4 regions of the Erythrobacter sp. SDW2 genome follow, and region 3 is predicted to be linked to each of the others. Evidence: predicted binding sites of a transcription regulator. Region 3 holds the regulator's gene; each other region holds the start of a gene.

Region 1 (4,115 bases), 870 kb from region 3:
ACGGTTTCCGCGTCATCCGGCACGACAACCGCGATATCGGGCTCAGCCACAAGTTCGACGGGGTCAAGGCCCCCGGCATGGTGCGCATGGCACTGATGCGCAAATTCGGCTTCAAGCCCAAGGCGCCCTATGGCCTGCATGACATGGCTGATGACAGCGCCGGGCTGCTCGAGGCACTCGGCATCGAGCGCGCGCATATCGTGGGCGGCAGCATGGGCGGGATGATCGCGCAGCATGTCGCCGCGCGCCATCCGCACAAGACGAAGACGCTGACCTCGATCTTCTCGACCACCGGCCATCCCAAGCTGCCGGCGGCCAAGAAGGAAGCGATGGAAGTGCTGGTCAAGCGCCCCGCCTCGCTCGACGAGGAAGTGCTGGTCGCCCACGGCAAGAAGGTCTCGCGCACTATCGGCAGCCCCGGCTATCCCTCTTCGGAAGAGCGGCTGGAGGCCAATGTGCGCGCCGCTGTGCGCCGCAGCGTCTATCCCGAAGGCCCATTGCGCCAGATGGCGGCGATCATTGCCGACGGTGACCGGACCAATATGCTGAAGGACATCACTGCCCCCACGCTGGTGCTGCATGGCGAAGACGATCCCCTGATCCCTGTCGCCCACGGTCACGCCACGGCGGCGGCGATTCCCGGCGCCAGGATCAAGACCATTCCCGGCTGGGGGCACGACCTGCCGGTCGATCTGGTGGACGAGCTGGCGGCGGAGATCGCCGCACATGCCAACGGAGCTGGCTAGGAATCGGACTCGTTGGCTTGCTGCAGCGTCGCTTTGCGGCGTTGCAGTTCAGTGCGCAGCCACGCCCACCAGAGGCCGTTGACCGGCCCCGAGATCATCCATGCGTTGCGATCGGTGATAAAGGGGATATCGGGCAGGGCAATGAACTGCGCCGCCGCCGCGCAGCTCAACGCGAACCACGCTAGCGCCAGCCAGCCGAGAGTGCGTTCGTAATGCAGCGCGAAGCGCACCAGCGGGTTTAGCAGACGATCCGGCATTTTCATTTCCCCACCCGATCTGATTCCGAAATTGCGCGTCAGGCTAGCGAAAAAACACCGCTTGAGTCGAAAGATTCAATCACCACATTTTTCTTCACAGATTGATTTTGGGGCTTGCGCGCTGCGCGACTCAAGCTTTTCCCGCGCGTCGCTGCGTATGAGAAGGGCAATACACCTGCCGGTGGACCGCGCAGGTGCCATTAATTCTTCATTTACCCACTTGCGCCGGAGTCGCGCCTGATTCAGTATCTAGTGGTTCGCCGACAGCGCGAGCCCCAAAACCTAGTCCAATTGGCCCGCCAGTGCGGATTCCCGCACTTGGGAAAGGAGTCGGTCCGGCAAGGGGGCGGAGGGGCTTTCCTGTGGGTGAATCGGGGGACAGTCAGGGGACGGCAAAAGCACCACTTCTGGCTTTCTGTCATAGCGACGGGCTCTTCGGGAATCGCTCTCGGATTGGCGCTCGACGGGGCAGAACGAATATGGAACAAAGGGCGACTCGCGAGTCGCTCGTTAGATGAGAGCGGGGCAAGGAAAGATGGATTTCAAGGCAGGGGACGACCGGGTGATGGACGCGGATTTGTTGAGCGGCACGGAAGAAGCGACGGAATCCCCCACCGCAAGCCCCGCCAAGAAGGCAGTGAAAATGGAAACGCAGGATACGGGTAGCGACGAACTGGTGGCGGATGCCGCCGCAGGCGCCATGGCGGAAGTCGCCAAGGCTGTCGCAGCACAGGATTCCAAGTCCAAGGGGGAAGACAGCAAGAAGATCAACGATCGCCGCTTCACGATTCAGACCGACGAATCGCGTGACGCGCTGCTGACCGAATTCGGCAAGGAAACGCTGATCGACCGCTACCTGCTGCCGGGTGAGAATTTCCAGGACCTGTTCGCCCGCGTCGCCGACGCCTATGCCGACGACCAGGATCATGCCCAGCGGCTCTACGACTACATCTCGCAGCTGTGGTTCATGCCGGCCACCCCGGTGCTCTCCAACGGCGGCACCAACCGCGGCCTGCCGATCTCGTGCTACCTCAACTCGGTCTCGGACAGCCTCGACGGCATCGTCGGCACCTGGAACGAGAATGTCTGGCTGGCTTCCAAGGGCGGCGGCATCGGCACCTATTGGGGCAATGTCCGCGGCATTGGCGAGCCGGTCGGCCTCAACGGCAAGACCAGCGGCATCATCCCCTTCGTCCGGGTGATGGATTCGCTCACGCTGGCGATTTCGCAGGGCAGCCTGCGGCGCGGTTCGGCCGCTTGCTACATCGACATCCACCATCCGGAGATCGAGGAATTCCTCGAGATCCGCAAACCTTCGGGCGACTTCAACCGCAAGGCATTGAACCTGCACCACGGCGTGCTTATCACCGACGAGTTCATGGAAGCTGTGCGGAGCGGCAGCGAATTCAACCTGATCTCGCCCAAGACCGGCGAAGTGCGCGGCAAGGTCGATGCCCGCGCGCTGTTCCAGAAGCTGGTCGAGACCCGCCTCGCCACGGGCGAGCCCTATATCGTCTTCTCCGACACGGTGAACCGGATGATGCCCAAGCATCACCGCGATCTCGGCCTCAAGGTCTCGACTTCCAACCTGTGCTCGGAAATCACCCTGCCCACGGGGGTCGACCATTTGGGCAACGATCGCACCGCCGTGTGCTGCCTCAGCTCATTGAACCTCGAGAAGTGGGACGAGTGGAACGGCGAGCGTGCCTTCGTCGAGGACGTCATGCGCTTCCTCGACAACGTGCTGCAGGACTATATCGACCGCGCTCCGGAAGAGATGGCCCGCGCAAAATACTCCGCCATGCGCGAACGTTCGGTCGGCATGGGGGTGATGGGCTTCCACTCCTTCCTCCAGTCGAAGGGGCTGCCGCTCGAAGGGCCGATGGCCAAGGCGTGGAACCTCAAGATGTTCCAGCACATCAGCGCCAAGGCCAACGAAGCATCGATGGTGCTGGCCGAGGAACGCGGGCCGTGCCCCGACGCCGCCGACATGGGCGCGATGGAACGCTTCAGCTGCAAGATGGCGATCGCGCCGACCGCCTCGATCAGCATCATCTGCGGCGGCACCAGCGCCTGCATCGAGCCGATCCCGGCCAATATCTATACCCACAAGACGCTGTCGGGCAGCTTCATCGTCAAGAACCCGTACCTGGAAAAGCTGCTGCGCAAGAAGAGCAAAGATTCGGTCGCGGTGTGGAACTCGATCCTCGAGAAGGGCGGCTCGGTCGCGCATCTCGATTTCCTCACCCCGGACGAGAAGGCGGTGTTCAAGACCAGCTTCGAAATCGACCAGCGCTATCTGCTCGAATTCGCCGCCGACCGTTCGCCCTATATCGACCAGGCCCAGTCGCTGAACCTGTTCATCCCGGCCGATGTCGACAAGTGGGACCTCGCCATGCTGCACTTCCAAGCGTGGGAGAAGGGCATCAAATCGCTCTATTACCTCCGCTCGAAATCGGTGCAACGCGCCGGTTTCGCCGGCGGGGTGGAGGCGGACAACACGGCTGACGCGCCCAAGATCGAACTCAATGCGGGCGAGCAGACCGATTACGAGGAGTGCCTGAGCTGCCAGTAAAGGGTTGAGGGTCGCACCATGAACAACGCCGTTCGCAACCCAGGTTGCCTTATTGTCGGTGCTATAGTCGCAGTGCTGATAATCCCCGTTCTGTTACTGGCGTGGCCACAATACCGGGTCTATTCCGAACGCCTCGCCGGGGAGGCGGCGCTCGCTGAAGCCCAGTCGTCGCGCAAGGTCGCCATTCTCGAGGCCGAAGCGAAAAAGGAAAGCGCGATCGCGCTGGCCGAAGCGGAAGTGATCCGGGCCGAGGGCGCGGCCAAGGCCAACCGAATCCTCCAAGATTCTCTCGGTGGCCCGGACGGCTATCTCCGTTACCTCCAGATACAGGCTCTGGAGGATACTGAAGCCAGCCTCATCTATGTCCCGACGGAGGCGGGCTTGCCAGTGACGGAGTCAAGGCGAGTGGGGCAGTAGGCGATGGAGCGAGCGGCCGCCAAGGGTGTTGTAGTCATCGCCGCCACTCTCCTCCTCGCCGCCTGCGCCTCGCAAAGCGACGCCGGGGTCGCCAGGGAAGCGGGCAGCCCCGGCTTCTGG
Region 2 (4,115 bases), 230 kb from region 3:
CGCCACGCCCGACGGCTATCCCCAGCGCTTCCGCTGGCGCGGCGAGGTGCACGAGGTGGTGCGAGTGGAAGGACCGGAACGGATCGCCCCCGAATGGTGGCGCGAGCGCTCGACGGTCCGCCTGCGCGATTACTACCGGATCGAGGACAGCAAGGGCTGCCGCTACTGGATCTATCGCCACGGCCTGATCGGCGACGGGCGCGGGGGCCCGCCGGACTGGTACTTGCAGGGAATGTGTGCCTGAAGAAAGGGTGGCTGCCCGGTCGGGGGAGGGGGAGGGAGGGGGGCCAACCGGGCAGCCGGCAGAAATCAGGGCAAGTCGAAGAAGTCTACGCGACCATCGTCGAGGTCATAATATGCACCCACGACCTTCAGTTTGCCCTGCTTCTGCGGTTCGAGCAGGATCGGATCGGTATGCTCGCGCAGGTAACGCACCACGCGGCGGACGTTCGAGCGGATCGAATTGTCGAGCAGATCGCCTTCCTCGCCGCGCGCACTCAGCACGGCAGGGATAATCGGTTCGATCATCTGGCCGATCACGCCCGGGAAAGTGGCATTGTCCGTCACGACTTCCGTCGCAGCTTTCACTGCGCCGCAGCTCTCGTGGCCCATCACCACCACCAGCGGCACCTGGAGCACGGCCACGGCATATTCGATCGAGCCCAGCGCAACCGTATCGACCGTGTTCCCCGCATTACGGATGATGAACAGCTCGCCCAGGCCGCGGCCGAACAGCAGTTCCGGTGGAACGCGGCTGTCGGAACAGGTGACGTAAGCCGCGAAAGGATTCTGGCCCTTGGCAAGGTCGAGCCGGCGCTGCGGGCTGGTAAGGACATTGGTCTGCTGGCCACCCAGAAAAGCGGCATTGCCCTGGCGCAGCAGGTCCAGCGCCTGGTCAGGGGTCAGTTCGGACGCCGGCGGGGCCGGGGTCAGCCCGATCTCGCTGCTTTGGGCCAAGGCGCCGCCGCCCCCTCCTACCAGAGCTGTCGCGCCCAGTGCACCCGTTGCGCCGAGCATATTCCTGCGTGAAATCATCAATCGTCTCCAACTCATGCGTTCGTTGTGTCGCACCGCACGGCTTCGTCAGGGACGAGACCGGGCAGTGCAGTTCGGGGCGATGAAGTGAAATTCGGCCGCCCCTGCTTGCGTCCGACATCACGAGTGCATGCACTCGCCAGAGGGGCCCGGTCCGTACCCGCCTTACGCGCGCGCGCGCGATTGGTTCCCGGAAGAATCGAAAAAATTTTCATTGCTGTGCTGGCCTTGCCGGCAGCAAGAACATATAAGGAACAAATGTCCTCGCAAACCATCCTCCAGAAGCTTGAGATCCTCGCCGATGCGGCCAAATACGATGCCTCCTGCGCCTCGTCCGGGACGGCCAAGAAGAACTCGCTCGGCGGAAAAGGGATTGGCTCGACCGAGGGGATGGGCATCTGCCACGCCTATGCGCCCGACGGCCGCTGTATCTCGCTGCTCAAGGTGCTGCTGACCAATCACTGCATCTTCGACTGCCACTATTGCATCAACCGCAAGAGCAGCAATGTCCGCCGCGCGCGCTTTACCCCGCAGGAGATCGCCGATCTCACCATCAGCTTCTACAAGCGCAATTATATCGAGGGACTGTTCCTCTCTTCCGGCATCATCAAGAGCTCCAACCATACCATGGAGCAGCTGGTCGAGGCGGCGCGGATCCTGCGCGAGGAATACGATTTTCGCGGCTACATCCACCTGAAATCGATCCCCGAGGCGGACCCGGAGCTGATCCAGCAGGCGGGGCTCTATGCCGATCGCCTGTCGATCAATGTCGAACTGCCGACCGAAGCCGGGCTGACCCGGCTCGCGCCCGACAAGGATGCGAAGCAGATCGAAGGGGCGATGGGAGGGACCAAGGCGGCTATCGTCGAGGCGAAGGATGCGCGGAAGCGCTTCCGCCACGCGCCCCGCTTTGCCCCCGCCGGCCAGTCGACCCAGATGATCGTCGGGGCCGACGGGGCGAGCGATGCCGATATCGTCGGCAAGGCGAGCAGGCTCTATGGCGCCTTCGGGCTGCGGCGGGTCTATTACTCGGCATTCAGCCCGATCCCCGATGCCAGCGCGGTACTGCCGCTCAAACGCCCGCCGCTGATCCGCGAACACCGGCTCTACCAGTCGGACTGGCTGATGCGCTTCTACGGCTTCCGCCCCGGAGAGATCGTGCAGGCGGCGGAAGCCGACGGGAACCTGCCGCTCGATATCGATCCCAAGCTCGCCTGGGCATTGAAGTTCCGCGAGCACTTTCCGGTCGATGTCAACCGCGCCAGCAAGGAGCAATTGCTGCGCGTGCCGGGGCTGGGGACGCGGTCGGTCGGGCGCATCCTCGCCGCGCGGCGACACCGGACGCTGCGGCTCGACGATGTCGCCTTGCTGACGGTCTCGCTGGCCAAGGTGCGGCCCTTCATCGTCACCTGCGACTGGCGCCCGACGCTCCTCACCGATCGTGCCGACCTGCGCCGGATGCTCGCCCCGAAAGAGGAGCAGCTGGAGCTGTTTGCGGCATGAGGGGTGAGGGTTCTTTCCCCCTACCGCTTGCGCGAGGGGCAGCGAGACTTGCGAACTTGTTCGCTAGTCGCAGCCGGGTGGGCCAATGCGACGGCCGTGGCTTCGCGCTCACCCCCGACCCCTCCCGCAAGCGGGAGGGGAGTTTATGACCGCGATGCAGCATGTCCGCCTCGGCGCCTATTATGCGGTCACCCTGCCGCGCCCCGACGATTTCGCCTTCTGGCGCGAGCGGGCGCGGCAGCTGGTGCAGTGCGACGTGCCGCCCGACCGGGTGGCGTGGATCGAACCGGGCGGGGCGGGCAATCTGTTCGGGGGCGACACGCGGCTGCCGGTGCCGCCCGCCGATGCGCGGCCGATCCGGGCCAGCAAGCGCTTCCTCAGCCTTGCGCAGAACGCCGCGCTGCATTCCGACCCGGAGCGGTTCGCGCTGCTCTATCGCCTCGTCTGGCGGCAGCAGTCGAACCCGCGCCTGCTGGAGGATGGCGCCGATGCCGACGTCCGGCGGATCGAGGATCTCGCCAAGGCGGTGCGGCGCGACAGCCACAAGATGCACGCCTTCGTCCGCTTCCGGCAGGTGCAGGACCAGGATGGGGGCGAGCATTATGTCGCCTGGTTCGAGCCCGATCATCACATCCTGCGCGCCAATGCCGGTTTCTTCAAGCGCCGCTTCGCCAATATGCGCTGGTCGATCCTGACCCCGCGCGGGACGCTGCATTGGGATGGGCAGGTCATGCGCGAAGGCCCGCCGGCACAGAAAAGCGACGCTCCGCAGGGCGACCCTGCGGAGGATTTGTGGCGGACCTATTACGCTTCGATCTTCAATCCCGCGCGGCTCAAGGTCGGGGCCATGCTCTCCGAAATGCCCAGGAAATACTGGAAGAACCTGCCCGAAGCCTCGCTCATTCCCGAGCTCATCGCCGGGGCGCAGTCGCGCGAGGCGGCAATGGTGGCGGCGGGCGCGCGGGAGCTGGCGGATCGGCCCGAGAGCCTCGCAGCGATCGAGCAGGCCATCCATGAGTGCCGCCAGTGCGATATCGGTTGCCTCGCCAACCAGGCGGTGATGGGCGAGGGACCGCATGACGCCAGCCTGATGATCGTCGGCGAACAGCCGGGTGATCAGGAGGACTTGGCTGGCCGTCCCTTCGTGGGGCCTGCGGGACAATTGCTCGACCGGCATCTCGAACGGGCCGGGATCGACCGGCGCAGCGCCTATCTCACCAACGCCGTGAAACACTTCAAATTCGTCATGCGCGGCAAGCGCCGCCTGCACCAGTCGCCCACCGCCAAGGAGATCGACACCTGCCGCTGGTGGCTGGAAAGCGAACGGATGCTGGTGCAGCCGCGGCTGGTGCTGGCGCTGGGAGCAAGCGCGGCGCGCGGCCTGCTCGGCAAGACCGTCAGCATATCCAGGGTGCGCGGGGCGCCGATGGCGCTTGAGGACGGGAGCGAGCTGTGGGTGACGGCACACCCCTCCTACCTGCTGCGACTCGACGGGGCCGCAGCGGAGGAGCAGGCGGCGCTGTTCGCGCGCGATCTGGCGGCAGTGAAGGCGCGCCTGGCGGAGCTGGCGGCGTGAC
Region 3 (4,115 bases):
TGCGCCGCTGGTGCCGGGTGCCTATAATTTTGCCCGACGGGCATGGTTCGACGGCCTCGCGGCGACCGGATCGGTGATCGGCGATATCGAAGTGGTGGCGACGCCGCCGCCGGCGAGCGGGATCGCCTCGGTGCAGCGGACTTTGTCCGGGCATGTCAGGGAACGGCTGGGCGGATCGGCCGGAACCATCGCTGCTGCCTTTGCCAGCGGGGACCGGGGCGCGATCTCGGACGCCGACGAAGAGGCCATGCGCGATGCCGGGTTGACCCACTTGCTGTCGATCAGCGGCCTGCATGTCAGCGCCATTATCGCAGCGGCCTACCTGCTGGCGATCAAATTGCTGGCGCTCTGGCCATGGCTGGCCCTGCGGGCCCGGTTGCCGGTCGTGGCGGCGGCGGTGGGTGCGGCGGCGGGGATCGGTTATACCTTGCTGACGGGGGCAGAGGTGCCGACGGTGCGAAGCTGCGCCGCAGCGGTGCTGGTGCTGATTGCGTTGGCATTGGGCAGGGAGGCGCTGTCGCTGCGGATGGTAGCTGTGGCGGCGGGCTTCGTCCTGCTGTTATGGCCGGAATCGCTGGTGGGGCCGAGTTTCCAGATGTCGTTCAGCGCGGTGCTGGCAATTGTCGCCTTGCACAATTCCGCTCCGGTCAAGGCTTTTCTCGCGCCGCGTGAAGAGAGCTGGCTAGCGCACGGCGGCAGGCGTGTAGCGATGTTGCTGGTAACCGGGCTGGTGATCGAGATCGCGTTGATGCCGATCGTTTTGTTCCACTTCCACCGGGCGGGTATCTACGGTGCGCTGGCCAATGTCGTGGCGATCCCGCTGGTTACATTCATTTCCATGCCGCTGATCGCCATTGCACTGGCATTCGACCTTGTCGGGGCGGGCGCGCCGTTCTGGTGGCTCGCGGGGCAATCGCTCGATCTGTTGCTTGGTATCGCGCATCTGACGTCGGACCAGCCGGGCGCGGTCAAGCTGATGCCGCAAATGGAGCTGGGGACCTTGGCACTGTTCGTCTTTGGCGGGCTGTGGCTGGCGTTGTGGCAGGGGCGCAAGCGGCTGGTGGGACTGGTCCCCGCAGGTGTGGCGGCGGCGATGTTGGCCCTCACGCCGACGCCGGACGTGCTGGTCTCGGGCGACGGGCGGCATGTCGGGATTGTCGAGGACGGTCGGCTGATCATGCTGCGCGAGGGTAGGTCGGACTATGCGCGCGAGAACCTGATGGAACTGGCCGGGATGGAAGGCGAGCCGGTCGCGATCACCGACTGGCCGGGCGCACGATGCAGTCGCGACTTCTGCGTGCTCACGCTCAGGCGGGGCGGGCGGCCGTGGCACATCATGATGGCACGCAGCCGCGAGCGGATCGAGGAACGGGCCCTGGCGGCGGCCTGCGAGCGGGCGGATATCGTCATTGCCGACCGCTGGTTGCCGCGCTCATGTCAGCCCTTGTGGCTCAAGGTGGACCGCAAATTTCTCGGACTGTCCGGCGGGCTGGCGCTGTTCCTTGAGCAGGAGCGCTTCGACAGCGTGGCCATGAGCGAGGGGCAGCATGGCTGGTGGAAACCGGTCGAGCCGGGACCCTACAGGCCACGCGAAAAGGGAGAAGTGCCGGAAAAAATGGGGGAGCGGCGGTGAGGCGGGCGTGCCTCGCTGCGGGGACAGGACCGCTCCCCGCGGGGTAACCTAGTGATACCGGCGCAGCAACCCGGCGAGCTTGCCTTGAACCTCGACCTGATGCGGCTCGTACACCTGTGGCGCGTAGGAACCATTGGCCGGATCGAGCACGATCTTGCCGTTCTCGCGGCGCAGGTACTTGAGCGTCGCTTCCTCGTTGTTGACCAGCGCGACCACGATCTCGCCGTCGCGGGCCGTGCTGGTGCTGCGCACGAGGGCATAGTCGCCGTCGAAGATTCCCGCCTCGATCATCGAGTCGCCGGATACCTCGAGCGCGTAGTGATCACCAGGGCCGAGCAGCGCAGCAGGCACCGGCATCGACGTCTGCCCTTCGAGCGCCTCGATCGGCACGCCAGCGGCGATACGGCCATGGAGCGGGACCTCGATAATGTCGTTGGCCGGCTGGAGCGCTGCCTTGGGTGCAGCCATGCGGGCGCCGACAATGTCGTTGACAGGCTTGCCGCCGCCGACCGCATCCTCGGGCTGCTTGAGCACTTCGAGCGCGCGGGCGCGGTTGGGCAGGCGGCGGATGAAGCCGCGTTCCTCCAGGGCGGAAATCAGGCGGTGGACGCCAGACTTGCTCTTGAGGTCGAGTGCTTCCTTCATTTCCTCGAACGAAGGCGAAATTCCGGTGTCCTCCAGCTTCTGCTGGATGAAGCGGATCAGTTCGTGCTGCTTGGCGGTCAGCATGTCCGGCGGCTCCCTATGGCCTGTTCCCATTTCGATCGCTGATGCGAACGAATGCGGAACAAGTAGGCAACCCGATTCGGCAAGTCAAGCAATTCCGCCAGTTTCCAACAGGTAGCACGGAACAGACGTTCCCGCTTTGGTCACGTCGGTTTGAGTGGGCCGGTCGATCAGTAGGTTCGATCGGGCCAGCGTCAGCAGCGCGCTGCTGTCGCGTTGGTGTGCAGGGATGACGCCGTCCGGTCCCAGGAACCCGCGCAGGAACTCGCGCCGTGCGCCGCCTTCAGGGCATTCCACTGCCAGCGGGAGCATGATCGGCTGGGGCAGGCAGTCCGCCGCGCCGAGAAGGTGGCGCAGCGCGGGGAGCATGAACAGCACCGCTGTGACATAGGCCGAAACCGGATTGCCCGGCAGGCCCAGCACCAGCTGCCTGCCACGACGGGCGACCATCAGCGGCTTTCCCGGACGCATGGCGACTTTCCAGAAGTCGAGTTCCGCCCCCACGGCCAACAACGCTGGCCGGGCGAGATCGTGATCGCCCACCGAAGCCCCGCCGGTCAATACAAGCAGGTCGGCATCGCTCTGCGCCTCGAGCGCGGCGACAATGGCATCGAGCCGGTCTGGCAAGGGCGCGCCCAGTGTAAGCTTGCACGGCAGCGCCGCGGCCATAGCGCCGAGCATCGCACCGTTGCTGGCCGGAATCTGATGCACTGCACAGGCCGCGGGATCGCTCGCCAGTTCGTCGCCGCTGTCGAAGATGGCCACGGTGGGCACTCGCCTGACCGGAACGGCCGAATGACCTGCCGAACGCACCAGCGCCAGCTGTGCCGGGCCCATCAGGGTTCCGCTCGGGAGCAGTGTGTCACCCGCCGCGAACTCGAACCCCTTGCGGCGGATATGCTGCCCGAGGACCGGCTCTTCGGCGGCGGTCACGCGGTCTCCCTCGACCACGACATCCTCCTGGATCAGGATGCGGTCCGCACCTTCCGGCAGGATCGCTCCGGTCGAGATGCGGACACATTGGCATGCTGTAAGGGCACCGGTGAATGGCTCGCCGCAGCGGCTCTCGCCAATCTTGTGCCATGGTCCCGGACCGGCCACCGCATAGCCGTCCATGGCCGAGAGATCCGCCGGGGGCTGCGTTCGCGCCGCCAGCAGTGTCTCAGCCAGATAGCGACCGACCGCCTGCTCGACCGGCACGCCCTCCACCGGCAGCGGCGCGATCAGCGCCAGCATCCGCGCCTGCGCTTCCTCGACGGTGAGCATTGATGCGCTCATTCCGCCAGCCAGTGGCCCGACTTTCCGCCGCGCTTCTCGATCAGACGGACCCCTTCTATGACCATGCCCTTGTCGAGCGCCTTGGCCATGTCGTAGATTGTGAGGAGCGCGACCGAAGCCGCTGTCATCGCTTCCATTTCCACGCCAGTCTTCCCGGTCAGCGAGGCGGCGGAGCTAACCGCGATCCCGCTCTCGACATAGTCGAACGTCACCTCGACCGAGGTCAACGCCAGCGGATGGCACAGCGGGATCAACTCGGCGGTCTTCTTGGCCGCCATGATCCCGGCGATCCGCGCGGTGCCGAGCACATCGCCTTTGGGCGCGTCCCCGGCCTTGATCGCCGCGAGAGCCTCCGCACTCATGCGGATCACACCACCTGCGCGCGCCATGCGCGGGGTCTCGGCCTTGCCGCCGACATCGACCATATGCGCCGCGCCGGCCTCGTCGAGATGGGTGAGTCTGGTCATACACTGGCCTC
Region 4 (4,115 bases), 260 kb from region 3:
AAAGCGAAGGGGCCCGGTGCATAGGGATCGGACGGTGCGTTGGTACCCGGTGGAAGCAGCGCCAATGTTTCGCTGGCCCACGAATTCTCCGCGAGCGAACGAAAGCAACTGAAAACCAGGCTTGCCGCCGGAGCGGCAATGGTGTGGAGGTGAACAAAGGCGCCGACCGGATCGTCGAAGAACATCACGCCGTGGCGCGAGACCAGCAATTCGGGCAGGTAGTCCGGCTTCTGCCACGTGGCAGCATCATCAAGCTCGAACGAGACATTCGAAAGATGCCCTCCGCGCTGGCGAGCGGTCGCTACGAGTTCTCCGCTGACATCGACACCAATGATTTGCGCGTGTGGATGGCCACGGCCAAGAGCCAGGGACAGTTCCCCGGCACCGCAGCCGATATCCAGCGCACGCTGGAAGCGGCGCGCGCTGGCGCGGCCAAGAAGTTTGTCGGTCAGGCCCGTAAAACTGCGATCGGTGCGGGCCCATTGGGCCGCCCAAGTGCTGCCGACCTGCCCCTGCCATGCTGCCTTATCGGTCACTGCGTTGATCTCCACCCGGTTGGTCCCGTTGGCGATAGCGCGCCAAGGCAAGGGCGCAAGTGGCGGTTATGGTCGCCGCAACGGAAAAGCCGGCACGGATATCGGAGCATCCGTGCCGGCATTCCATGTGTGCGGGTGCTTGAAACGGCAGCGGCACCCCTTGGGAAGCGAGTCTCAGTCCTCCGCGTCAGGACCAGCCATCATCTCCCCGGCGACCTCCTCGGTTTTGCCGCGAATGGCGGCTTCGAGCTTGTCGCAAAGTTCGGTATTTTCCTTCAGAAACTGCTTGGCGTTTTCGCGGCCCTGGCCGATGCGGATGCTGTCATAGCTGAACCAGCTGCCCGACTTTTCGACCACCCCGGCCTTGACGCCAAGGTCCAGGATTTCGCCGATCTTTGAGATCCCCTCGCCATACATGATGTCGAATTCGACCTGCTTGAACGGGGGGGCGACCTTGTTCTTCACCACCTTAACGCGGGTGGTGTTGCCGACGACTTCGTCGCGATCCTTGATCTGGCCGGTGCGGCGGATGTCGAGCCGGACCGAAGCGTAGAACTTGAGCGCATTGCCGCCGGTGGTGGTTTCCGGATTGCCGTACATCACCCCGATCTTCATGCGCAGCTGGTTGATGAAGATCACCATGCACTTCGAACGGTTGATCGAGCCGGTCAGCTTGCGCAGCGACTGGCTCATGAGGCGGGCCTGCAGGCCGACATGGCTGTCGCCCATCTCGCCTTCGATTTCGGCGCGCGGCACCAGCGCGGCGACCGAATCGACCACCAGCACGTCGATCGCATTGGAGCGCACCAGCGTATCGGTAATCTCGAGTGCCTGCTCGCCAGTGTCGGGCTGCGATACGATCAGCTCGTCGATGTCGACACCGAGCTTCTTGGCATAGACCGGGTCGAGCGCGTGTTCGGCATCGACGAAAGCGGCAGTGCCGCCGTTCTTCTGCGCTTCGGCAATGACATGCAGTGCCAGCGTGGTCTTGCCCGAGCTTTCCGGACCATAGACTTCGATCACGCGCCCCTTGGGCAGACCGCCGATACCAAGGGCGATATCGAGCCCCAAAGAGCCGGTGGAGATCGCCTCGACATTCATCGCTTCCTTCGAGCCCAGCTTCATCGCCGACCCCTTGCCGAAGGCGCGGTCGATCTGGGCGAGTGCTGCGTCAAGCGCCTTCTGACGGTCCACGTTGGATTCCTTGTCTACCAGTTTCAGTTCCGCCGCCATGTCACACACCTCCGTCAGTTGCCACCGGCGCCCATTCGCCTATCAACTGTTGAAGGTGCATGTACCACATTTGTTCTCAAGAACAAGAGTGGAACAAGATTTTTTGTCCGGAACGGATCTAACCCCGCTGACGCATCCGCCAGCGAACTTCGCGCGTGCCCTCAGCCGGCACTTCGACATCGATGTAGTAGCTGCCGTTCTTGACCTTGAGCGGCGCGCCGTCCTGCTCCGCTTCCTGGTAGGCTTCGCTGCCGGCATAGACACGCACCATCACCGGCTCACGCCTGGCATTGCTGAGCCGGGCCCCGACGCTTTCCCACTCACGCGAACCATAGGGCAGTGCCTGTTCGCGGCCGCAGGCGCCCCGGACCAGTTCGCTCAGGCCCATGTCGATCTCGACATCCTGCCCCTTGGCATAATCGCGTAGCCATTCCTCGGCCAGCAGCAGGTCACCGCGCGGCGAAGGTTCGAACAGCGTGATCCCGCCGGTTGGCAGCGCCACCCCCAAGCCATGCTTTTCGTCGTTCTTGGTCTCGAAAAACAGGGCGGTCGGGCCAAGCTGCCATTTCTCCTGCGCGAACAGCGGTGCGCCAGTACCGAAAGCGCAGCGCGCGCCGTAGAGCAATGTGCCGTCGACCTCCTCCTTGTTGAGGAAAGCGACCTGCTTCAGCCCCTTGGCGTTGACAGTCACCGGCGCGGGGACGCGATAGAGCTTGAGATCGCCGAGCTGCTCTTCGATGGCCTCCATCGCCATGACGGGTGCAGGGGCAGACATCACCGGTGATGGTGGCGCTGGCACACGCGATGCTGTCACCATGATCACGCCATCCACCGTGGTGTACATCGGGATGCCGTAATCATCGAGATATGTCGGCGGGTAGTAAGGCACCGGCGAACCGGCCGCAGTGCTGCCGATCGGGAAGCAGGACAGCTCCAGCGGACGGCCTTCGGGCGGCTCGGACAGGCCCTCGAAGTCGCTCACCACGCTCAACCGTCCGGCCACCGCCATCAGTTCGGCATTTTCGAAGCTCTGACCGTTGTCGTTGAGCAGGGTCAGCCAGCTCAGCAGGCCCAGCGTCACCTTGCCGCGCTCGCCCTGCTCCTTAACAGTGCCGACATAATGCGCCTGCCAATCGAAGCCCGAGGCAAGGTAGGTGAGCGTCACCGTATAGGTCCCGCCGCGCGGGCTATTGGTATCGATCGAGAACACCGGCTGCGCGCTGAGCCCGGTCGGAACATCGGGGAAAGTCAGCTTCTCCGGCAGGCCCGAACAGCGCACGGCCTCGAAGCCGCTCGCGGTCTGGAGCACCAGCCCGCCATCGGCCCGTGTGCGAATGGTGGCCTGCTCGCTGGCCGACTTGCCGGTGACGGGATTGAAGCGGGTGATGCGCACCCGGTTGCCCAAAGTTCCGTCGACCAGCGCCGCGGGGCTGAGCAGGTCGGCATTGCGGTTCTTCTCGATCGTACCGCCGGGCAGGCCGGTGACGATGGCAGTGACCGCCACCATGCCTTCGGCCACACCGCTGAACAGGATGGTCGATTCGCCCGCCGGCAAGCGCACCCGGCGGGTTTCGCTGATCATCGCGAAGCCGTTCGGAAACTGGATATCCATCGCGTCGCCCTCGCCCCGGTTGGGGTCGCGATAGATCGTCACCGCCACTTCGCGCGGGGCCGAGGCTTCGACCACCTCGCGCGCGGCGAGCGGGGTCACCGGCAGCAATGCCGCCAGGGCCGCCAGGAAAGAGGCGATGCGCCGCATCACCTGTGCCCTCAGTAACGGGTTTCGTAGGTGACCCGGATCACCCGTTCTCCCTCGGCGGGCACGGGCACGATCCATTTGCGGCTGTCCCAGTTGAGCTGCTCGCCCGGGATGTCCTCGCGCACGATCCGGTAATCGTCGCTCCACCAGCCGCGGAACAGGCCGGTGGCAGTCAGATCGACCTCGACCGGCGCAGCCTTGGCGTTGGTGAGGGTGTAACGCATGGTCGTGCGGTAGAACTTCTTGGGCCTTTCGACTTCGACCTCTTCCTGCACCTCACCGTCGCGGATCACGCGGTAGCGCGCGCTCTTCTCCCATTCGGACGAGGTGATTTCCTCCCGCTTCTCGACCTCGGCCTTGACGAAGACATCGAAGGCATCGCCGGTGGTGAGGCTCAGCTGGCTGCCCATCGGGGTGTGGCCGATGTAGTTTTCGCCAATGAACTGGGGCGAGCCCTGGCTGTCGCGCTGATAGAAGCGCACGGTTCCGGCAGGCAGCGCGTCGCCCAGCCCGCCTTCGCGGCTGGACGAGAAGCTGATGGCCGTGGTGACATTGACGGGATTGCTGTCGCTTTGTTGCCAACCGAT

Evidence for each region. The regulator LexA, encoded in region 3, represses DNA repair genes until DNA is damaged. The targets are predictions, from matches to a motif close to GTTCCNCNCTTGTTCT.
Region 1: LY632_RS04000 (ribonucleoside-diphosphate reductase subunit alpha) is a predicted target of LexA. The motif match lies at 1,474-1,489, and genes of this name have one in related genera.
Region 2: LY632_RS09385 (putative DNA modification/repair radical SAM protein) is a predicted target of LexA. The motif match lies at 1,276-1,291, and genes of this name have one in related genera.
Region 4: recA (recombinase RecA) is a predicted target of LexA. The motif match lies at 1,849-1,864, and genes of this name have one in related genera.

Annotation. Positions count from the first base shown of each region.
Region 1 is NZ_CP090370.1:819,033-823,147, forward strand. Features, by position in the region: gene LY632_RS03990 (alpha/beta fold hydrolase) at 1-746, shown strand, start outside; gene LY632_RS03995 (hypothetical protein) at 743-1,003, opposite strand; gene LY632_RS04000 (ribonucleoside-diphosphate reductase subunit alpha) at 1,539-3,578, shown strand; gene LY632_RS04005 (membrane protease subunit) at 3,597-3,995, shown strand; gene LY632_RS04010 (hypothetical protein) at 3,999-4,115, shown strand, end outside.
Region 2 is NZ_CP090370.1:1,920,811-1,924,925, reverse strand. Features, by position in the region: gene LY632_RS09395 (DNA polymerase Y family protein) at 1-244, shown strand, start outside; gene LY632_RS09390 (carbonic anhydrase) at 310-1,035, opposite strand; gene LY632_RS09385 (putative DNA modification/repair radical SAM protein) at 1,294-2,538, shown strand; gene LY632_RS09380 (UdgX family uracil-DNA binding protein) at 2,684-4,114, shown strand.
Region 3 is NZ_CP090370.1:1,690,828-1,694,942, forward strand. Features, by position in the region: gene LY632_RS08255 (ComEC/Rec2 family competence protein) at 1-1,633, shown strand, start outside; gene lexA (transcriptional repressor LexA) at 1,682-2,362, opposite strand; gene LY632_RS08265 (molybdopterin molybdotransferase MoeA) at 2,447-3,637, opposite strand; gene moaC (cyclic pyranopterin monophosphate synthase MoaC) at 3,634-4,104, opposite strand.
Region 4 is NZ_CP090370.1:1,434,340-1,438,454, reverse strand. Features, by position in the region: gene LY632_RS07060 (trans-aconitate 2-methyltransferase) at 1-587, opposite strand, end outside; gene recA (recombinase RecA) at 711-1,769, opposite strand; gene LY632_RS07050 (DUF4139 domain-containing protein) at 1,888-3,528, opposite strand; gene LY632_RS07045 (DUF4139 domain-containing protein) at 3,540-4,115, opposite strand, start outside.